Regions from separate parts of the Rhodoferax sp. MLSD5-FHT05B10 genome, predicted to be linked through region 2. Evidence: predicted binding sites of a transcription regulator. Region 2 holds the regulator's gene; each other region holds the start of a gene.

Region 1 (5,525 bases), on a different contig from region 2:
CGCCACCAGGGACGCCGGCAGGTAGAGCACCCCGGTGACAAAGTTGTAGACCCCCACCGCGGTGGCACGGCGCTCGGGCTCCAGGTCGGCAATGAAGGCCTTGCTTTGCGATTCTTCCACCGCATAGAACACGCCATAGAACACAAAGGCCAGGATGATCTCCCAGCGCGTGCTGGCAAACACCAGCCAGAGGCTGATCACCCCGTACAGGGCGTAGCCCAGCACGACGATGCGGCTGCGCCCCACGGTATCGCCCCGGTGGCCCACCAGCGGCGCCGCAATCACGCAGGTGATGTTGAACAGGGCGTAGAGCAGCACGATGTCCGCCACGCTGAAGCCCACGCTGTGCGCCTTGAGCAGCAGGAAGCCCAGGCTGAAATAGGCCAGGGCAAAGACCCCGGCCGGAACCAGGAAGCGCTTGAACCCCGGACTGAGCAGCCGCCAGTTCTGCCCCACGCTCTCGCGTGCGTGGGGCACGCCCGGCTGGTCCGCGATCCGCGCCAGCACCAGCACGCTGAGCACGGCCGGAACAAAGGCCACCCAGAACAGGGTCTGGTAGGTCTGCGCGGACTCTCCCAACCACGACAGCAGGCCATAGGCGGCCAGCGGCCCCAGCACGGCGCCCGACTTGTCCAGCGCCTTGTGCACGCCAAAGGAGAAGCCGCGCGTTTTCGCGTCGGCAATGGACGACAGCCAGGCGTCACGCGGCGGCCCGCGGAAACCCTTGCCCAGCCGCTCGATGACGCGAAACAGGCCCAGGCCGATGATGGAATTACTCACCAGCAGAATGGTCTTGGCCAGCGTCGAGAAACCGTAACCGGCGATGGCAAACGACTTGCGCCGGCCGCTGCGGTCCGACAGCCAGCCGGCCAGGTAGTTGAGGGACGAGGCCGAAAAGTCCGCCAGCCCTTCCACCAGCCCCAGCAGCGAGGCCGAAGCCCCCGCGACCGTGGTGAAGAAAACCGCGAACACCGAGAAGATCATCTCGGAACTGAGGTCGGTCAGAAAGCTGACCACTCCCAGTTTGAGGATGTCCGGGTGCAGCTTGCGCCAGCGCGAGGCCGGGGCCGCTACCGCTACGTCAGCTTTCGAGGGAACCGTCATGGGAATGTCCTGTCCAGGTTTGCGCTGCCGGTACGGTGCGCGTTCAGTCCTTGACCACAAAGTCGATGAATCCGCGCTCCACGTTGGTGAATACCAGCTTGACGCGGACCTTGTCGCCCACCTTCAGGCTGCCATTGCCGCCCACCAGCTTGCCCTCGGCGGGCGGCGTGAAGATGCGCACCCACACGCCTTCGGCCGCGCTGCCGGTGACAACGGCATCGAAACGCTCGCCGATACGCGACTCCAACAGCAAGGCGGCCTCGGACTTGCGCATGCGCCGCTCCACCTTCTGGGCCGCGTCCTCCTGGTGTGTGCAGTGCTGGGCCAGTGCGTCCAGCTCTTCGTTGGAATAGGGCGCATCCTTGCCCGCCAGCGCCGCCTTGAGCAGCCGCGAGGTGATGAGGTCGGGGAAGCGCCGGTTGGGCGCCGTCGAATGGGTGTAATCGCGCACGGCCAGGCCGAAGTGGCCGATGGGCGGCCCGCCGGGTGTTTCCACCACATACTCACCCGAGCCCATCAGCTTGACGATGACCAGCGACAGATCGGGAAAGCGCAGCGGATCGGCCCGGTGGCGTTTGGCCAGAAAGGCCGCCAGGGCCTGGGAATCGGGCTCGGCCGGCAGGGTTTCGCCGTATTCCTTGGCCACGCCCACGATGCGCAACCAGCGCTCGGGTGAACGCACCACACGGCGCAGCGATGCGCCACCCCGCCCGGTCAGGTAACGCGCCGTGCAGCCGTTGGTGGCAATCATCACTTCCTCGATCAGCTGACGTGCGCGGTTCTGCACCTGCTGGCGGATGTCCACCACCTTTTCACCGTCAAACACGGCGCGCGGCTGGAAGGTTTCAAACTCCAGCGAACCCTCTGCATGTCGGCGCGCCCGCAGTTGCTGCGCCATGGCGTCTTGCATGCGCAGCTGCGCCTCCATGCCCGGGACGGCCGCCGCAGCCGTCGGCAAGGAGCCCTCGCCATCGATCCAGGCCGACACGGCGTCGTACGCCAGCTTGGCCTGGTTGCGCACCTGTGCCCGGTAGACCGTCGAGCCGGCCAGCGTGGCGTCGGCGTTGAAAACCATTTCGGTCACCAGCGCCAACCGGTCTTCGCCCGGGTTGAGCGAGGTCAGATCCGTGGACAGGCGCTCGGGCAGCATCGGATAGATGCGCGCCGAGGTGTAGATGGACGTCGTGTTGATGAGGGCATGGTTGTCGATGGGGGAATCCTTGCGGACCAGGCAGTCCACATCGGCAATGGCCACCCACAGCCGCAAGGCGCCACCGGGCAGGGCCTCGCAGACGGTGAGCTGGTCCAGGTCCAGCGAATCATCGTTGTCGATGGAACACCAGAGCAGGGCGGTGAGGTCGTGGATGTCGGGGTCGGATTCACGACCCGGCCCGGTGATGTCTGCCAGCTGCTGCTGGACACGGGACGAAAACTCGGGCTCAAGCCCGCGTTCGGCCATGGCGTTGTTGGCGATGCGTACGAGGTCGGAGCGCTGATGGGTATGGCTGGAATGCATGGTTTCCACTATACAGACCGGCAACGCGCCCTGCAGCGCCGAGAGCCGCCGCCGCCCGGCTTACGTGCCCAGGCGCGCCGCCAGGAAACCCAGCGGGTGGTGTGCCAGCGCAACCGTCAGCATGAAACCGTAGCACGCCAGCGAGGCCACAAAAAACACCAGGCGCGCACGCGGGGTGGGCGCCCGCTTGAGCGCCAGCGTGCCGAGCACGATGTACAGCAGCAGCAGGCCGATCTTGGTGCTCAGCCACGGCACGGCGAACGGGTTGAGCTGAAGGATGTGCAGCAACAGCAGCGCCGCACTCAGCAGGCCGGTGTCGATGGTGTAACTCAGACGGCGCACGGCCGGCTGCATGGCCCACTGCGCGCCCGTGAGCACCGCCACGCCGCGCGCCGCAAACAGGGCGCCGCTGGTCAGCACCAGGCTGATATGGGTCCAGCGGACCTGTGGGTACCACTCGGCCAGGGTCATGCTTGCCCTGTGAGCAGGACCATCACCAGCAGCGAGGTGTCGGTAAGTGCCGTGACCGCATGGGGCTCACCACCCGGCAGGGTCAGCAGCTGGCCGGCCTTCAGCGTGCAGGTCCGGTGCGGCGTGGTGACGACCGCTTCGCCTTCCAGGCACTGCACCGTCATTTCACCGGCCACATGGTGCTGGGGCAGGCCATGCCCGGCCAGCAGCACCACGCGCATCAGCTGCAGGGCACCGGTTTTCAGCAGGCTGCTGGTCACGCTGGCGTGCAGCCGGTCTCCCAGGGGCGCGACGTCAATGACGTCCAGAGGTTGTGCGTGTTTCAAAGCCATGGTGTAGTTCCTTTGAAGCCAGTCTTCAATCAGATAAACCATTATGCATTTTGGCTCTTTTCATGCAAATCTAAATGAGATACACTATCATTTGGATCAACCCATCCTGGAAGCCACCATGCGATTAACCACCCTGCCCAACGGCGCCCACGCGACGGTCACCCGCGTGACCGAAGGATCACCCCAGACCGATCCCGCCACGCTGGACCGCCTGGGAGAGTTGGGCTTCATCCCCGGCGAGCCCGTCCAATTGCTGCGCCGCGGACCCGGCGGACGCGAGCCGCTGGCGGTGATGGTGGGTGAAACCATGCTTGCCTTGCGCTGGGTCGAGGCCCACTGTATTGAGGTTGCCGCCGCATGAACGCCAGCACCACACTCTCCCAGGCCTGGAACGTGGCCCTGGTGGGCAACCCCAACTGCGGCAAGACCGCCCTGTTCAACCTGCTGACCGGTGCCCGCCAAAAGGTGGCCAACTACGCCGGCGTCACCGTGGAACGCAAGATCGGCATCCTGCGCCTGGCCAGCGGCCAGGCCATCTCGGTCATCGACCTGCCCGGCGTCTACAGCCTGAAGCCGGCCACGCCTGACGAAGAGGTCACGCTGGAAGTGATCGAGGGCCGCCGCACCGGCGAAGCGGCCGTGGACGCCATCGTGGCGGTGGTTGATGCCACCAACCTGCGCATGAACCTGCGCTTGGTGCTGGAGCTGCAACGCCTGGGACGCCCGGTCATCGTGGCGCTCAACATGGCCGACGTGGCGCGCGCGCGCGGCCTCTCCATTGACGTCGCCCAACTGGCCGCCGAACTGGGCTGCCCGGTGGTCGAGACGGTCGCGGTGCAGCACAACGGTCACCAGCAACTGCTGGCGCAGATCGAGCACTCCCTGGCGGCACAGGCGGCCATGGCCCAGCCCAAGCCGGCCGGCGCCGTCCGCCCGGTGCCCCGCAGCAGCGCCGAGGTGCAGCAGGAAGTCCGGCGCATCCTCGCCATTGCGGCACCCAACGCCACGCAGTTCCAGCGCTTTCACCACCGCGTAGACGCCTGGACCATGCATCCGGTGTGGGGCCTGGTGATTCTGGCCGCTGTGCTGTTCCTGGTGTTCCAGGCCGTCTTTTCCTGGGCCAACCTGCCCATGGACGCCATCAAGGAAGGCATGGCGTTCCTGGCCGAATGGACCACCGCCCACATGGCCGAAGGTCCCCTGCGCAGCCTGCTGGTCGACGGCGTGATTGCCGGGGCCGGCGGCGTGGTGGTGTTTCTGCCGCAGATCCTGATCCTCTTCTTCTTCATCCTGGTGCTGGAAGACTCGGGCTACCTGCCCCGTGCGGCGTTTTTGCTCGACACCCTGATGGGCAAGGTGGGCCTGTCGGGCCGTGCCTTCATTCCGCTGCTGTCGAGCTTTGCCTGCGCCATTCCCGGCATCATGGCCACCCGCACCATCGCCAACTGGCAGGACCGGCTGGCCACCATCATGGTGGCGCCGCTCATGACGTGCTCGGCGCGCCTGCCGGTGTATGCCCTGCTGATCGGCGCCTTTGTGCCGGACCGCAGCATCGGTTTCTTCAACCTGCGCGGGCTCACGCTCTTTGGCCTGTACGTGGCCGGCGTGGTGTCGGCCATGGGGGTGGCCTGGGTCTTCAAGCGGGTGTGGATGAAAAGCCGCTACCAGCCGCTGATGCTGGAACTGCCCCCTTACCGCATCCCGGGCCTGCGCAACCTGGTGCTGGGCCTGTGGGAGCGCGCGCGCATCTTCCTGCAGCGCGTGGGCACGATCATCTTTGCCCTGATGGTGGTGCTGTGGTTCCTCTCGACCTACCCCGGACCGCCCGATGGCGCCACCGGCCCGGCCATCCAGTACAGCCTGGCTGGCATGCTGGGGCAGGCGTTGGAACACGTGTTCGCACCCATCGGTTTCAACTGGCAGATTTCCATTGCACTGGTCCCCGGCCTGGCGGCCCGCGAGGTTGCCGTGGGCGCGCTGGGAACCGTGTATTCGCTCTCGGCCGCCGGGGATTCGGTCGCCGATTCGCTGGCACCGGTCATTGCCCAGGGCTGGTCGCTGGCGACCGCGTTCTCCCTGCTGGCCTGGTACGTGTTCGCACC
Region 2 (5,525 bases):
GGTTCAGCGGCAAGGCCAAGGCCATGACTGCCAATGACAACACCACCGGGCACGTGTGGGACGGCGACCTGCGTGAAATGAACAATCCGCTGCCCCGTTGGTGGGTGTGGCTGTTCGTCATCACCATCGTTTTCGCTGCGGCCTATCTGGCCATGTACCCGGGTCTGGGCAACTCGACCGGCAAGCTCGGCTGGACGTCCATCGGTCAGTACCAGGCCGAGGTGGAAAAGGGCAACCGTGAGGTTGCACCCCTGTACGCCAAGTTTGCGGCCATGACGCCCGAAGAAGTGTCCCGTGATCCCCAGGCCCAGGCCATTGGCGAGCGTTTGTTCATGAACAACTGCTCCCAGTGCCACGGCTCGGACGCACGCGGCTCCAAAGGCATTCCCAACTTGACGGATGGCGACTGGATTCACGGTGGTACCCCTGACAAAATCAAGGAAACCATCACCAAGGGTCGCATCGGCAACATGCCTCCCATGGCTGCTGCAGTGGGCACCTCGGATGACGTGAAGAACCTGGCAAACTACGTGCTGAGTCTCTCCAACAGTCCCCATGACTCGGTGCGCGCCGCATTGGGCAAGCCGAAGTTCGCAGCCTGCGCAGCCTGCCACGGCATGGACGGTAAGGGCAACCAGGCTCTGGGTGCACTCAACCTGACCGATGACATCTGGCTGCATGGTTACGGTGAAAACGCGATCATTGCCATGATCAACAACGGCAAGGTCAACCAGATGCCAGCCCAGGCTGACAAGCTGACCGAGAGCCAGATTCATGTCCTGACTTCGTATGTGTGGGGCCTCTCGAACAACGCCCAGGCCAAATAAGCGAAGCATCTAGAAAGCACAGTCTCTTGGACCCACAAGACAAGCCCGTACGCAAAGTCATTCCCATTGCTGAATCGCCCGACAAAGGCCCGATAGAGCCTCCGGCGGGCGCCGATGCGGAAATGATTTCGCTGTACGAGGCACACAAGAAAATCTATCCCCGCAGCGTTTCTGGACTTTTTTCCAACTGGCGCTGGGGGATGGTTTTCCTGACCCAACTGGTGTTTTACGGCATCCCTTGGCTGGAGTGGGGACAGAGACAGGCTGTGCTCTTTGACTTGGGAGCGCGGCGCTTTTACATTTTCAATCTGGTTTTATACCCGCAGGATTTCATCTATCTCACCGGTATTCTGGTGATTTCTGCGCTGTCCCTGTTTTTGTTCACGGCCGTTGCCGGGCGTTTGTGGTGTGGCTATGCCTGTCCGCAGACCGTGTACACCGAGATTTTCCTCTGGCTGGAGAAGAAGACCGAAGGCGACCGCTCGGCGCGCATGCGCCGCGATGCAGGCCCCTGGACTGCTGACAAGATCCTGCGCAAGGCGGGCAAGCATTTCCTCTGGCTGGTCGTCGCGTTGTGGACCGGTTTCACCTTCGTCGGCTATTTCACACCCATTCGCGAGTTGGGGCTGGAATTTGTCCAGCTGAACATGAGCGCCTGGGAAACGTTCTGGACCTTGTTTTACGGGTTTGCTACCTACGGCAACGCAGGCTTCATGCGCGAGCAGGTATGCAAGCACATGTGCCCCTACGCCCGTTTCCAGAGCGCCATGTTTGACCGCGATACGCTGATCGTCACGTACGACGAGGAACGTGGCGAGCCGCGCGGGGCCCGTTCCAGGAAAGCCGATCCGGCGGCCCTGAATCTGGGGGCCTGTGTGGACTGCAGCCTGTGTGTGCAGGTGTGCCCAACCGGAATTGATATCCGCAAAGGCCTGCAGTACGAATGCATTGGTTGCGGTGCCTGCGCCGACGTGTGCGACACCGTCATGGACAAGATGGGCTACGCACGCGGGTTGGTGAAGTACTCTACGCAGAATGCGGTCAGCCAGCATTGGACACGCTCGCAGACCTTGCGCCATGTGCTGCGCCCGCGGGTACTGGTCTATACCGCCATTCTGGGGACGGTGGTGCTGGCCATGGTGGTGAGCCTGGCAACCCGCACGCCCTTCAAGGTGGATGTGGTCCGCGACCGTGGGGCGTTGGCGCGCATCGTGTCCGGTGGACGCATCGAAAATGTGTACCGTCTGCAGGTCATGAACGCTACCGAGTCGACACAGCGATTCCACATCAGTGTGGAGGGCCTGCCCGGTCTGGAAGTGGCATCGGAAGACGATGTGGTGGTGGAATCCACCCAGGCCCGCTGGGTCGCGGTGCGGGTTCAGGCCCCCTTTGACGCGGCGACTGCCGGGTCGCATCCCATCCGGTTTGAAATTGCCGCGCAGGATATGAAGGGCCACGCGTCCGAGAAATCGGTATTTATCATTCCCCGTTAAGGATCTTTCATGAGTGCATCCCAATCGTCTCCCGAGCGCCGCTGGTGGCAATTCGGCCACGTGTGGCTGGTGATTTCCGGCCCTGCCGTCGTGGTCGTGGCGTCGTTCGTGACGCTGTATCTGGCCGCTGTCGGCAAGGACCCCGTGCTGGATGAGGACTACTACCGCAAGGGCGTTGAAATCAACAAGACGCTGGCTGACAACCCGGCCAGTCTGGCCCCCGCAACCCTGGCGCGCAACCATGCGGCCACCGGGGTGCGTCTGACCCCGGCAGAGCCCTGAGGGGGTGCCTTGCCAGCCCTAAAACATTCATTTTTCAAGTACCGAGGCAAAACATGTTGCAGCAACGATTGATGTGGATTGTCTGGCCGGCATTCCTGATGGCCGGCGTACTGGAAATCCTGGTGTTTGCGCTGGTCGACCCCCAGGACCTGCACTGGGCGGGGCAGCCGCTGGAGTGGTCGCGCCAGAGCGTCTATACCGTGGCGTTTTTTCTCTTTTGGGGTATCACCGTGGTGTCCAGCGCCTTGACGACTTTGCTGGCGCAGTCCCCCTTTGAAGTGAACCGTTGTCCGCTGCCGGCCACCGATCGGCCGGACGGATGCCCCAAGCAGGGCTCCTGCTGAACCCGAAGGGGGGCACTCAGTTGCAGATGCGGGAATTCACGATGTCGCGCAGGGCATCGGTGTTGAGGATGCGCACATGGCGCTGTTTGACTTCAATGATTCCGTCTTCTACAAACCGGGAGAACGTGCGGCTGACCGTTTCGAGCTTCAGCCCGAGATAGCTTCCGATTTCCTCCCGTGTCATGCGCAGTACCAGTTCAGATTGCGAGAAACCCCGCGCATGCAGGCGTTGCACCAGGTTCAGCAAAAAAGCGGCCAAGCGCTCTTCGGCACGCATGCTGCCCAGCAGCAGCATGACGCCGTTTTCACGCACGATTTCACGGCTCATGATCTTGTGCACGTGGCGTTGCAGCGAGTTGATTTCCCGGGACAGCTCCTCAATGCGGTCGAAGGGCATGATGCACACTTCGGCATCTTCCAGTGCCACGGCGTCGCAGGTGTGGTGGTCGTGCACGATGCCGTCCAGACCGATCACTTCCCCGGCCATCTGAAAGCCGGTCACCTGATCGCGGCCATCTTCGGAGGCCACGCAGGTCTTGAAAAAACCGGTCCGAATGGCGAACAGGCTGGTGAACTTTTCGCCGTTGCGAAACAGGGTGCTGCCGCGTTTGATCTTGCGGCGGCTGGCGACCACGTCCTCCACCCGGTCCAGTTCGGTCGGGGTGAGGCCCAGCGGCATGCACAACTCGCGCAAATTGCAGTTGGAACAGGCAACTTTGATGGTTTGAGGATTCACAGCGACGACCTTGACGCTAGGTTTGACAGGTGTGGGTGCCTGTGCCTCGGCACAGGAAATGGATTTGGATTCGGGGTCAAACATAGGGTTCGCACGGATGTCGATTAGGCGTCAGTTTACCCACTTTCGATGTCATTGACGCACATCAAGCGCGGCGGGGCGGAATTGTTGCAAAGTTGCACCCGCTTTCCCTGGAGTATTCATGAGCGTTGCAGCCGAAGCCATATCCGATGAATTGTTGCGTCGATTTGATGTATCCGGCCCGCGCTACACCTCGTACCCCACCGCCGACCGGTTTGTGGAGGCGTTCACGGCCGACGATTATGTCCAGGCGCTTTCACAGCGGCGGGGCGGAGCGGCGGCGTTGGCCCTGCCCTTGTCGCTGTATGTGCACATCCCCTTCTGTGAATCCCTGTGTTACTACTGCGCCTGCAACAAGATCATCACCAAGCACCATGACCGTGCAGCGCCTTACCTGCGCTATCTGAGTCGCGAGGTGGATTTGTATACCGCCCAGATCGGTGTGGGCCAAATCGTGAGTCAGTTGCACCTTGGGGGAGGGAGCCCCACATTCCTGGATGACAACGAACTGCGTGAATTGATGGGCATGCTGCGGCGCAACTTCACGTTTGAGCCTGGCGGAGAGTACTCCATAGAGGTGGACCCCCGGACCATTGATGCGTCCCGCCTGGACACGCTGGCGGAGCTGGGCTTCAACCGGTTGAGTTTTGGGGTGCAGGATTTTGATCCGTCGGTCCAGAAGGCGGTGCACCGCGTGCAGCCGGCCGAACAAGTGTTTGCCCTGGTGGAGGCGGCCCGTGCCCGTGGTTTTGCTTCGATCAACGTGGATCTGATCTATGGCCTGCCCCGGCAAAGCCCGGAGTCGTTTGATCGAACCCTGGCGCAAGTGAAAGCCTTGCGACCGGACCGCATCGCCCTGTACGCCTATGCCCACCTGCCGGAGCGCTTCAAGCCCCAGCGCCGTATTGCCACCGTGGAGCTTCCCAGCGGGGCGTCCAAGGTGTCCATGCTGTCGCGCTCGCAGGCGGCTTTCATGGGTGCCGGGTACGTGTATGTGGGGATGGACCACTTCGCACTCCCGGAAGACGCGCTGGCGGTCGCCAAGCGGCAGGGGCGCCTGCACCGCAACTTCCAAGGCTACAGTACCGAACCCGACTGCGACCTGATCGGACTGGGGGTGTCCTCCATCGGCCGTATCGGTGCCACCTACAGCCAGAATGCCAAGACGCTCGAGGAATACTACGATTTCCTCGACCAGGGGCGTATTCCTGTGGTGCGGGGACTGGCCCTGTCCCGTGATGACCTGGTGCGTCGCACCGTGATCATGGCCCTGATGTGCCAGGGGGAGGTCCAGTTCGAATCTATCGAGTTGGCGTACCTCATGGATTTCCGTTCCTATTTCGCCAAGGAACTGGAAGCCTTGCAGGACCTGGTGGAGCAGGGGCTGGTCTCGGTGGACGAATCCAGCATCCAGGTCACGATCCAGGGCTGGTTCTTTGTGCGGGCGGTGGCCATGGTGTTTGACCGCCACCTGCAGTCTGACCGCAGCCGGGCACGGTTTTCCAAGATCATTTAGCATCAGCAGATGCAATCTTCTCTGGCGCTGACGGCGCTCTTGATGGGGCTGGTCGGCGGGCCCCACTGCGTGGCCATGTGCGGTGCCGCCTGTGCGGGCATCGGACAAGCGGCCGGGGCGCATAAAAATTCTGCTTTGTGGACCTTCCAGCTGGGGCGCGTGGTGGGGTACTCCCTTCTGGGAGGCCTCGCGGCCGCTTCCCTGCAGGGGCTGGGCTGGTTGACCGTCCAGTCCGCCGCCTTGCGC
Region 3 (5,525 bases), on a different contig from region 2:
GCCGTCTTCCTCCAGCAACGCACGGGCCGGCCCCTCGCTGTGCGGGGCAAACCAGAGAAGGCAGGCGCGGTAGGCTTTCATGGACCCAAGCTTAAACCGGGCTTGAACCGGGCTAATGGCCGGGTTTTCCCTGCACACCCTCCACCAGCCAGTTCATGCCCAGAATCTGGGCGTCGCTCAGCGTCTGGCCCTTTTCGATCACCGGGTGACCTTCGTTGTCCCGCACCACCTGGGTGGCGTGAAACGGGTGCAAGGTGCCCCGGGCAATGTCTTTCTGGCGTGCCAGCACCTCCGCCTGCACGGCCTTGGGTACTTTGGAGCCAAAGTCACCCACGCGGATCATGCCCTCGCGCACGCCACCCCACACGGTGCCGCTTTTCCAGGTACCGGCCAGCACGGCGCGGGCGCGCCGGATGTAGTAGTCGCCCCACTGGTGGGTGACGGCCACGATCTGGGCATCGGGCGCGATCTTGCGCATGTCGGAGTGGTAGGCCACGGCCAGCTTGCCGCGCTCCTGGGCAGCGGCCATGACGGCGGTGGAGCCGGTGTGGAAGGCGATCACGTCCACGTCCTGGTTGAACAGGGTCATGGCCGCATCCCGCTCACGGGTGGGGTTGAACCACTCGTTGAGCCACACCACCTTGACCTGCGCCTGGGGATTGACCGAGCGCATGCCCAGCGTGAAGGCGTTGATGCCCTGCAGCACTTCGGGAATGGGGAAACCCGCCACATACCCCGCCAGATTGCTGCGGGTCATGCGCCCGGCGGCAATGCCGGCCAGGTAGCGTCCCTCGTAATAGCGCGCATTGGCGGCGGCTACGTTGGGCGCTGTCTTGTAGCCGGTGATGGACTCGAACTTCACGTCCGGGAACTCCTGCGCCACTGTGAGCGTGGGCTCCATGTAGCCAAAGCTGGGCGTGAAGATGAGTGTGTAGCCCTGGCGTGCCAGGTCGCGGATGACACGCTCGGCGTCCGGCCCTTCGGCCACGTTTTCCACGTAGCGGGTCTGCACAGCCTTGCCCAGGGCGGCCTCCAGGGCCAGGCGCCCCTGCTCGTGCTGGCGCACCCAGCCGGCGTCGGTCAGGGGCGTAACGTACACAAAGCCGACCTTCAACGGTGCGGCTGGGGGCGTGTCCGGGGTCTGGGAATAGGCACCCACAGGTGCGAGCGAGAAAGCACAGGCCGCCACGAACGTGGCTGCGAGGTTTTTGTACATGGTGGTCCTCTACATGGCTCCGGTACACAAAAAACAAGGCCCGCCGGAGCAGCGGGCCTTGGGACGGATTTTAACCGTTGCCGCCCATCGCGGGCTACTCGAAGGTCTCGAACACCGCGTCCAGGCGCTCCACATACTGCTTGCGCCGGGCCTCTCCGATGAAGCTGGCGTCAAAGCTGTTGCGCGCCAGCTGGTAGGCGTGCTGCGCCGTCATCCCCAGGGCGGCAAAGGTCTGGGTGAAGTTCTCGTTGATGTAGCCGCCAAAGTAGGCCGGATCATCGGAATTGACGGTGGCCACAATGCCAGCGTCCAGCATGCGCTTGAGCGTGTGCTGCTCCAGCGTGGGAAACACCCGCAGCTTGAGATTGGACAGCGGGCACACGGTCAGCGGCATGCGTTCGGCCACCAGGCGCTGCATGAGCGCCGCGTCGTGGATGGCCTGCACGCCGTGGTCGATGCGCTCGACCTTGAGCACATCCAGCGCACTCCAGATGTAGGCTGGCGGGGCCTCCTCGCCGGCGTGGGCCACCTGCCGGAAACCCAGCTCCCGGGCGCGCGCGAACACGCGGGCGAACTTTTCGGGCGGATGTCCGACCTCACTTGAGGCCAGGCCAATGCCCACCAGCTTGTCACGCAGCGGCAAGGCCTGCTCCAGGCACTCGAAGGCTTCGCGCTCGCTGAGGTGCCGCAAAAAGCAGAGGATCAGCGAGGCCGACAGGCCATAGCGGGCCGGCGCCTCTTCACAGGCGCGGTACAGCCCGTTGATGACGGTCTCGGTGCTCAGGCCATGGCCCGTGTGGGTCTGGGTGTCGAAGAAAATCTCGGTGTGCACCACGTTGTCGGCCTGCGCGCGCTCCAGGTAGGCGCAGGTCATGTCGAAAAAGTCCTGCTCCGTCTTGAGCACCGTGGTGCCGGCGTGGTAGATGTCCAGGAAACTCTGCAGGTTGTCGAACACGTAGGCCTGGCGCAGCGCCTCCACGCTGGGGTAGGCCAGCGCCACCCCATTGCGCTGGCCCATGGCAAACAGCAGCTCGGGCTCCAGCGAACCTTCGATGTGCATGTGCAACTCGGCCTTGGGCATGCGCCGCAGCAGTTCGGGCAGGCGCTCCGGGGAAATAGCTCGGTAGGGCATGGAACTCGCTCAGGAACGGGAAATGGCCTGCAGGCCATGGGCCAGCACCGGGTCATACAGCGAAACGACCGCGCCCACGATGATCAGGGCCGGAGCCTGGATGCGGTGGCGAGCGGCGACGTCGACAATGGTGTCCAACGTGCCCACCACCGTCTGCTGGTCGGCGCGGGTGGCATTGCGCACCAGCGCCACCGGCGTGTCCGCCGGCATGCCGTGCAGCTCCAGCTGTTCGGCAATGCCGGCCAGCCCGCCAACCCCCATGTAGATCACCACGGTCTGGAACGGGCGGGCCAGCATGGGCCAGTCCAGCCCGATCGATCCGTCCTTGCGGTGGCCGGTCACGAACACGCAGCTCTGGGCAAAATCCCGGTGCGTCAGCGGAATGCCGGTATCGGCGCACGCGCCCAGTGCCGCCGTAATTCCGGGCACCACCTCCGCGGGCACCCCCGCGGCAACAATCACACTGAGTTCCTCGCCGCCACGCCCGAAGACAAAGGGGTCCCCCCCCTTGAGGCGCACCACCCGCCGGCCCCGCTGGGCCTGGGCAATGAGCAGCAGGGTGATTTCATCTTGTGGGACCGAATGGTTGGACGACTCCTTGCCCACGTAAATGCGCTCCACGTGGTCGGGAATCAGGGCCAGCACCCCGGCGCCTACCAGGTTGTCGTAGACCACGACGTCGGCCTCCGCCAGGCGGCGCGCCGCCTTCAGCGTCAACAGATCGGGGTCGCCAGGGCCGGCTCCCACCAGGCTGACCCGCCCGGCCGCGCCTGTGCCTTCGGATGGCTCAAGCAATATGGATGTAGGAACCGTGGCATTCATGACGTTCACCTTTGCTTGTCCTGTATTTATAAGATGCAATTTAATTGCATCAATGGTCCACGAATATTGACTCAGGTCAAAGCCAATCCAAAGTCACCCGTCAAAATTGTTACTATGCCACATCAATCCACCCTCTGGAGGAGAGCAACATGAAGCGTGGCTTCGCCCTGGGTCTGGGCGTGTGCTGGAGCATTTTCTCGCTGTCGTTGTGCAACGCCGGCGAGATTTCGCCCGAGCACGCCTCCCAGCTGGTGCGCCTGGTCCGGCAGGACTGCGGGTCCTGCCACGGCCTGCGCCTGACCGGCGGGCTGGGCTCCCCGCTGCTTCCCCAGGACCTGGAAGGGAAACCCGCATCGTCCCTGGTAGCCACCATCCTGGATGGCCGAAAGGGCACCCCCATGCCCCCCTGGCGCGGGCTGTTAACAGAACAGGAAGCTCAATGGATCGTCGAACATTTGCAAGCCGGATTTCCCACCGAGTAGCCGCCCTGCTGGGCGCCACGCTGGCCAGCGCCGCTTTGCTGGCCCCAACCGCCCAGGCGGCCGAGCCGCAACCCGTGTTGCGGGGCACCGGCGACCTGGGAATCGTCATTGAACGCGCCATCGGCCAGGTCCAGATTGTCGACACCACCGCCCGCACCCGCATTGCCACGGTCGCCGGGCTGGGGGACCTCTCCCACGCATCGGCCGTCTTCTCCCGCGATGGCCGCTATGCCTACGTTTTTGGCCGCGACGGCGGCCTGTCCAAAATTGACCTGCTGACCGCCACGCTGGTGCGGCGTGTAGTCCAGGCCGGCAACTCCATCGGAGGCGCCATCTCGCAGGACGGCCGCTTTGTGGCCGCGCAAAACTACGAGCCCGGCGGCGTACGCATTTTTGATGCCCAGACACTGGCGCCGGTGGCCGACATTCCCGCCCGCTACGGCGACGCGGGGCAGACCTCCAAGGTGGTCGGCTTGGCCGACGCCCCGGGCGTCGGATTCGTCTTTTCGCTGTTCGAGGCCGGGGAAATCTGGGTGGCAGACCTCTCCGCGGACCCGGCCCACCCCACCATCACCCGCTATACCGGGATTGGCAAGCAGCCGTATGACGGCCTGATCACCCCCGACGGCCGCTACTACCTGGCCGGGCTGTTCGGCGAGGACGGCCTGGCCATGCTCGACCTGTGGCAACCCCAGCGCGGCGTGCGCAAGGTGCTGGCCGGCTACGGCCGCGGCGAAGAACCCTTGCCGGTGTACAAGATGCCGCACCTGCGCGGCTGGGCCATGGCGGACGGTCGCCTCTACCTGCCAGCCATCGGCCGGCATGAGGTGCTGGTGGTGGACACCCGCACCTGGCAGGAGGTGGGGCGCATCGCCGTCAAGGGCCAGCCCGTGTTTGTCATGGCGCGCCCGGACGGGCGCGAAATCTGGGTCAACTTTGCCCACCCGGACAACAGCCACGTACAGGTCATTGACACCCTGACCCAGAAAATCACCCACAACCTGGAGCCGGGCAAGGTCGTCCTGCACATGGAGTTCACACCCCGGGGCGAAGCCGTGTGGATCAGTGCCCGGGACGACAACAAGGTCGTCGTGATGGACACGCGCACCCACCGCCCGATTACCGAGCTGCCGGCGGAGTCGCCCTCGGGCATCCTGTTCACGGTGCGCGCCGGTCGCACCGGTTTCTGACGCCATGCCCAACGCCGCCGCGTCGCCGCTGGAATTCCGGGTACTCAACGAGTACCAGCGCGGCTTTCCGCTGTGCAGCGCGCCCTTTGCCCGCATAGCGCAGGAACTAGAGAGCACCGAGGCCGCCGTACTGGCCGCCTGTGCCAGCTTGCAGCAGGAGGGCCGCATTTCCCGCGTGGGTGCGGTCTTCGCGCCCCGGCGCATCGGCGCCAGCACCCTGGCCGCCCTCTGTGTGCCGCCCGAGCGCCTGGCAGAGGTGGCCGCCACGGTCAGCCGGTTCCCGGAGGTCAACCACAACTACGAACGTGAGCACCGCTACAACCTGTGGTTCGTGGTGACGGCCAGCTCGGCGCAGCGACTGGCCTGCGTGCTCGCCGAGATCGAGGCCCAATGCCAGTCGCCCGTGTTGCGCCTGCCGCTGGAAGAGGAATACCACATCGATCTGGGGTTCCGGCTGGAACACGACGGCACCTGTGCGCCCACGGGCGTGGCCACGCCCAAACCCGCCCACGCACCCGCCAGCCCCGCGAACGCCGTGGCACTGGACACCGATGGACAGGCCCTGGTCAATGCCCTGCAAGGCGGTTTGCCGTTGGTGCCGCAGCCCTACCGCCAGCTGGCCCGGCAACTGCACTGTACCGAGCAGCAGGTTCTGGAGCAACTCGCGTCCTGGCTGGACCTAG
Region 4 (5,525 bases), on a different contig from region 2:
CCGGCGACGAACTGGTCATGCCCGGCACCGTGGCGCCGCAGGACATGCCACCTGGCGCCATCTACAACTCCAACCGCTTCTTCCTGAAGGCACTGCTGCGCCGCCTGGGCTGCGAGGTGACCGATCTGGGCATCGTTCCCGACCAGCGCGAGGCCACGGTGCACGCGCTGCGCGAGGCCGCCGCTTCGCATGACGTCATCCTGACCAGCGGTGGCGTGTCGGTCGGCGAAGAAGACCACATCAAGCCCGCCGTGCAGACGCTGGGCACGCTGGACCTGTGGCACATCGCCATCAAGCCGGGCAAGCCGTTTGCCTATGGCCATATCGGCGGCTGCCACTTCCTGGGCCTGCCGGGCAACCCGGTGGCGAGCTTTGTGACCTTCCTGGTGCTGGTGCGCCCCTTCCTGCAGCGTCTGCAGGGGTTGCCCCTGGCTGATGTTGCTATGAAAACCATAGCTGTCCGCGCAGATTTCACCTGGCCCAAGTCGGACAAACGCCGTGAATTCCTGCGGGTGCGGCGCAATGCCAATGGCGGGCTGGACCTGTTCTCCAACCAGGGCTCGGGCGTGCTCACCTCCGCGGTGTGGGGCGACGGCCTGGTGGACAACCCGCCCGGCTGCACCATCGCCCCCGGGGACATGGTCCGCTTTGTTTCGTTCGCGGAGTTGCAGGCATGAAGGTGCACCTGAAGTACTTTGCCTCCATCCGGGAGGCGCTGGGGACCGGTGGCGAGTCGCTGGACACCCAGGCCACCACCCTGGCGGCGCTGCGCGACGAACTCATTGCCCGCGGCGATGCCTACGCCGAGGCCCTGGCGCGCGGCAAGTCGGTGCGCTTGGCGCTCAACCAGACGCTCAGCGACGAATCCCAGGCGCTGACCGAGGGCGCTGAAGTGGCATTTTTCCCGCCGGTGACTGGGGGATAAGCCATGGCGACGTCACCCCGCGTTTCCATCCAGACGGCGGATTTTGACGTAGCGGCCGAAATTGCCGTCCTGCGCGCCCACGACCACCGGGTGGGTGCGGTCTGCAGCTTCATCGGCACGGTGCGTGACCGCAATGCGGCGCCCGCGTCCGAAGGCGGACTGGCGGCGAAAGACCAGGTGCTGTCCATGGAGCTGGAGCACTACCCTGGCATGACCGAGAAGGCCATCGAGGCCATGATCGACGAGGCGCACCGCCGCTTCGACATCTTCGCCGCCCGCGTCATCCACCGCATTGGCCTGCTGCAGCCGCCCGACCAGATCGTGCTGGTGGCCGTCACCTCGGCCCACCGGGGCGAGAGCTTCCAGGCCTGCGAGTTCCTCATGGACTACCTCAAGACCCAGGCCCCCTTCTGGAAGAAGGAACAGACGCCCGAGGGCGCCCGCTGGGTCGATGCCCGCGTGAGCGATGACGCGGCGCTGGCCAAGTGGGGCATCGTGGCGCCTAACGCGAGTTAACGGTGTCTCGCGCCGGGTGACATTTGCCCAATGGGGCTTGCCGGGGGCCTCATGGTGCCAAACGCGCACAAATCGGCCCCCGGCAAGCCCCATTGGGCCATCGGTTGTTGACGCGTATCAAAGAGCAAGCCTAGACTGGCCCGATGTGCACCAACCCACTTGAAATGCGTGTGCAAACGCCCAAGATGGGAAGCAATTCACCATTTCGTTAAGGGATTTGCATGCGAATCGAAAAACTGACCACCAAATTTCAGGAAGCCTTGGGCGAAGCGCAGTCGCTGGCCCTGGGTAACGACAACCAGTTCATCGAGCCAGCCCATGTGCTCCTGGCCATGCTGCGCCAGGATGACGGACCCAAGGCCCTGCTGCAGCGCGCCGGGGTCAACGTGCAAGGCCTGGCAGCGGCCGCCGAAGCGGCCATGAAGAAGCTGCCCCAGGTCGAGGGCCATGAGCAGGTCCAGGTCGGGCGCGACATGGTCACGCTGCTGCAGGCGTCGGAGAAAGAAGCCATCAAGCGCAACGACCAGTTCGTGGCCAGTGAGCTGTTCCTGCTGGCGCTGGCCGACAGCAAGGCCGACATCGGCAACGTGGCCCGCGCCAACGGCCTGACGCGCAAGAGCCTGGAGAGCGCCATTGACGCCGTGCGTGGCGGCCAGGCCGTGGACAGTGCCGACGCGGAAGACCAACGCGAGTCGCTCAAGAAATACTGCCTGGACCTGACCGAACGCGCCCGCATGGGCAAGCTCGACCCGGTGATCGGCCGCGACGACGAAATCCGCCGCGCCATCCAGGTGCTGCAGCGCCGCTCCAAGAACAACCCGGTGCTCATTGGCGAGCCCGGCGTGGGCAAGACCGCCATCGTGGAGGGGCTGGCCCAGCGTATCGTGGCCGGCGAGGTGCCTGACAGCCTCAAGGGCAAGCGCGTGCTGAGCCTGGACATGGCGTCCCTGTTGGCCGGAGCCAAGTTCCGCGGCGAGTTCGAGGAACGCCTGAAGAATGTGCTCAAGGACCTGGCCAAGGACGAAGGCCAGACCATTGTCTTCATTGACGAACTGCACACCATGGTCGGTGCCGGCAAGGCCGAAGGCGCCATGGATGCCGGCAATATGTTGAAGCCCGCCCTGGCGCGCGGCGAGCTGCACTGCGTGGGTGCCACCACGCTGGACGAGTACCGCAAATACATCGAGAAAGACGCCGCGCTGGAGCGCCGATTCCAGAAAATCCTGGTGGGCGAACCCACGGTGGAAGCCACCATTGCCATCCTGCGCGGCCTGAAGGAACGCTATGAGGTGCACCATGGCGTGGACATCACCGACCCGGCCATCGTGGCCGCGGCCGAGTTGAGCAACCGCTACATCACCGACCGCTTCCTGCCCGACAAGGCCATTGACCTCATTGACGAAGCCGCCTCCAAGATCAAGATCGAGCTGGACTCCAAGCCCGAGGTCATGGACAAGCTCGACCGCCGCCTGATCCAGTTGCAGATCGAGCGCGAAGCCGTCAAGAAGGAAAAGGACGAGGCCTCGCGCAAGCGCCTGGAACTGATTGACGAAGAGATCAAGAACCTCCAAAAAGAGATTGCCGACCTGGACGAAATCTGGAAGGCCGAAAAGGCCACCGCTCAGGGCAGTGCTCAGGTGCGCGAAGAGATTGAAAAGCTCAAGCTGCAAATCAAGAATTACACCGACAAGCAGGACTTCAACAAGGTGGCCGAGCTGCAGTACGGCAAGCTGCCTGAGCTGGAAAAGCGGCTGAAAGAGGCGCAGGAAAAAGAAGCTGGCAAGTCCAGGAACGGCGATGGCGCCGCCCGCCAGCTGCTGCGCACGCAAGTGGGCGCGGAGGAAATTGCCGAAGTGGTCAGCCGCGCCACCGGCATTCCCGTGTCCAAGATGATGCAGGGCGAGAAGGACAAGTTGCTGCAGATGGAAGACAAGCTGCACCAGCGCGTAGTGGGCCAGGATGAGGCCATCGGCGCGGTGGCCAACGCCATCCGCCGCTCGCGCTCGGGCCTCTCCGACCCGAACCGCCCCACCGGCTCCTTCCTGTTCCTGGGCCCCACGGGCGTGGGCAAGACCGAGCTGTGCAAGGCATTGGCCGGCTTCCTGTTCGACAGCGAAGAGCACCTGGTGCGCATCGACATGAGCGAGTTCATGGAGAAGCATTCCGTGGCCCGCCTGATCGGCGCGCCCCCGGGCTACGTGGGCTACGAGGAGGGCGGTTACCTGACCGAAGCCGTGCGCCGTAAACCCTACAGCGTGCTGCTGCTCGACGAGGTCGAAAAGGCCCACCCCGACGTGTTCAACGTGCTGCTGCAGGTGCTCGATGATGGCCGCCTGACCGATGGCCAGGGCCGCACCGTGGACTTCAAGAACACCGTCATCGTGATGACCAGCAACATCGGCAGCCACCTGATCCAGAGCATGGTGGGGCAGGACTACGAGGACGTGAAGGACGCCGTGACCGGTGAGCTGAAGAACCACTTCCGCCCAGAGTTCCTCAACCGCATCGACGAGACCGTAGTGTTCCATGCCCTGGGCGCCGACCACATTGCCGACATCGCCAAGATTCAGCTGCAGGTGCTGACCGCGCGCCTGGCCCGGATGGACCTGACGCTGGACGTGAGCGACGCTGCCGTGGCCGAGCTGGCAAAGGTGGGTTTCGATCCGGTGTTTGGTGCGCGGCCCCTGAAGCGCGCCATCCAGCAGCGCATCGAGAACCCGCTGTCCAAGCTGCTGCTCGAAGGCGCCTTTGCGCCCAAGGACACCATTGCCGTGGGCGTGGACCCGATCAAGGCGCCAGGGCAGTTCAGTTTCCGCAAGGTTTGAGGGCCGGGGGGTGTCACGCATCGGACCGGGGGGCGGTCGTGGGGGCGGTTAGCATCATTGCTTCTACCCACCACGAGCCCTTCGCATATGACGCCCAGCCAGCCGCCCGGAAATTTTGACGACATATCCCCCGCCGCCGGTGCGCGCGTGCCCGAGGGGTTCAAGATGGTGGAGGTGGGGGGCGCCTTCATCGCCAACAACGGTCCGCTGTACGCCAAGTGGACCGGCGAGCGCCTGCTGCTGGGCTTTCGGGTGGAGGAGCGCCACACCAACCCGCTCAAGATGTGCCACGGCGGCATGATGGCCACCTTTGCCGATATGGTCATTCCCTGCGCCGCCTTCTACCAGACCGCAGACATGTCCTCGCGCTTTCTGCCCACCATCAGCCTGCAGGTGGACTACATGGGGCCTGCCATGCTGGGTGCCTGGGTGCAAAGCGAGGCCCAGGTGTTGCGCACCACCCGCAACATGCTGTTTGGCCAGGCCCTGGTCACGGCAGACGGTGCGCCCGCCTTGCGGGTGAGCGGCATCTTCAAGCTGGGCCAGATCATTGATGACGGCCAGCGCAAGGACCCGTTTGGCCTGCTGTCCTGATCCAGGAGCACCCGCAGCCCCGTGATGGCGGGAATGCCCCCAGCGCAGCACCCGACAACAGCCTCCGCTACGATGGGCACATGACCGCTGTACTTGCCTCGCACTCCATCCCCGTCCCCCTCAAAACCGACGCCACCGTCATCGGGCTGGTCGGGCTGGCGCACGCCAGTTCGCATTTCGGCCACCTGCTGCTGCCACTGCTGTTTCCGGTGTTCATGCAGGAATTCGGTCTGAGCTATTCGCAACTGGGCCTGCTCATGACGGTGTTCTTTGTGGTTTCGGGCCTGGGCCAGGCCGGCGCCGGCTTCGTGGTGGACCGTCTGGGCGCACGCCCTTTGCTGTTCGTGGCGCAGGGGATTTTTGTCGCCGCCTGTGTGGCGGCGTCCCTGGTCACGGGGTACGCGGGCCTGCTGCTGGTGGCCGCGCTGGCCGGGCTGGGCAATGCCACGTTTCATCCGGTCGATTTCACGATTCTCAACCAGCGGGTGTCGGCTCCGCGCCTGGGTTATGCATTCAGTGCCCACGGCCTGACGGGCAACCTGGGTTGGGCCGCAGCGCCGGTGTTCTTTGCCGGCATGGGGGCGGCCGTGGGGTGGCGCCATGCCTATGTGGCAGCGGCGCTGTTGTACGCCGGCATACTGGCCGTGCTGGTGTTGCAGCGCGAC

Evidence for each region. The regulator FNR, encoded in region 2, switches genes on or off when oxygen is low (the NO sensors DNR and NnrR bind a similar motif). The targets are predictions, from matches to a motif close to TTGATNNNNATCAA.
Region 1: a site for FNR is predicted at 3,483-3,496, ahead of AC1Q5W_RS11810 (FeoA family protein). Genes of this name have one in related genera too.
Region 3: a site for FNR is predicted at 3,237-3,250, ahead of cobA (uroporphyrinogen-III C-methyltransferase). Genes of this name have one in related genera too.
Region 4: a site for FNR is predicted at 1,549-1,562, ahead of clpB (ATP-dependent chaperone ClpB). Genes of this name have one in related genera too.

What each region holds. Positions count from the first base shown of each region.
Region 1 is NZ_JBXAFT010000006.1:236,438-241,962, reverse strand. It holds gene AC1Q5W_RS11830 (MFS transporter) at 1-1,104, opposite strand, end outside; gene AC1Q5W_RS11825 (RNB domain-containing ribonuclease) at 1,148-2,620, opposite strand; gene AC1Q5W_RS11820 (SirB2 family protein) at 2,681-3,091, opposite strand; gene AC1Q5W_RS11815 (cupin domain-containing protein) at 3,088-3,423, opposite strand; gene AC1Q5W_RS11810 (FeoA family protein) at 3,542-3,784, shown strand; gene feoB (ferrous iron transporter B) at 3,781-5,525, shown strand, end outside.
Region 2 is NZ_JBXAFT010000001.1:70,647-76,171, forward strand. It holds gene ccoP (cytochrome-c oxidase, cbb3-type subunit III) at 1-827, shown strand, start outside; gene ccoG (cytochrome c oxidase accessory protein CcoG) at 854-2,320, shown strand; gene AC1Q5W_RS00360 (FixH family protein) at 2,330-2,602, shown strand; gene AC1Q5W_RS00365 (hypothetical protein) at 2,656-2,946, shown strand; gene fnr (fumarate/nitrate reduction transcriptional regulator Fnr) at 2,963-3,682, opposite strand; gene hemN (oxygen-independent coproporphyrinogen III oxidase) at 3,885-5,279, shown strand; gene AC1Q5W_RS00380 (sulfite exporter TauE/SafE family protein) at 5,289-5,525, shown strand, end outside.
Region 3 is NZ_JBXAFT010000005.1:24,499-30,023, reverse strand. It holds gene guaD (guanine deaminase) at 1-81, opposite strand, end outside; gene AC1Q5W_RS09115 (BMP family ABC transporter substrate-binding protein) at 113-1,216, opposite strand; gene AC1Q5W_RS09110 (adenosine deaminase) at 1,311-2,348, opposite strand; gene cobA (uroporphyrinogen-III C-methyltransferase) at 2,358-3,170, opposite strand; gene AC1Q5W_RS09100 (c-type cytochrome) at 3,320-3,652, shown strand; gene AC1Q5W_RS09095 (cytochrome D1 domain-containing protein) at 3,610-4,842, shown strand; gene ahbB (siroheme decarboxylase subunit beta) at 4,847-5,525, shown strand, end outside.
Region 4 is NZ_JBXAFT010000003.1:176,486-182,010, reverse strand. It holds gene AC1Q5W_RS06030 (molybdopterin molybdotransferase MoeA) at 1-677, shown strand, start outside; gene moaD (molybdopterin converting factor subunit 1) at 674-925, shown strand; gene AC1Q5W_RS06020 (molybdenum cofactor biosynthesis protein MoaE) at 929-1,441, shown strand; gene clpB (ATP-dependent chaperone ClpB) at 1,663-4,266, shown strand; gene AC1Q5W_RS06010 (PaaI family thioesterase) at 4,354-4,860, shown strand; gene AC1Q5W_RS06005 (MFS transporter) at 4,941-5,525, shown strand, end outside.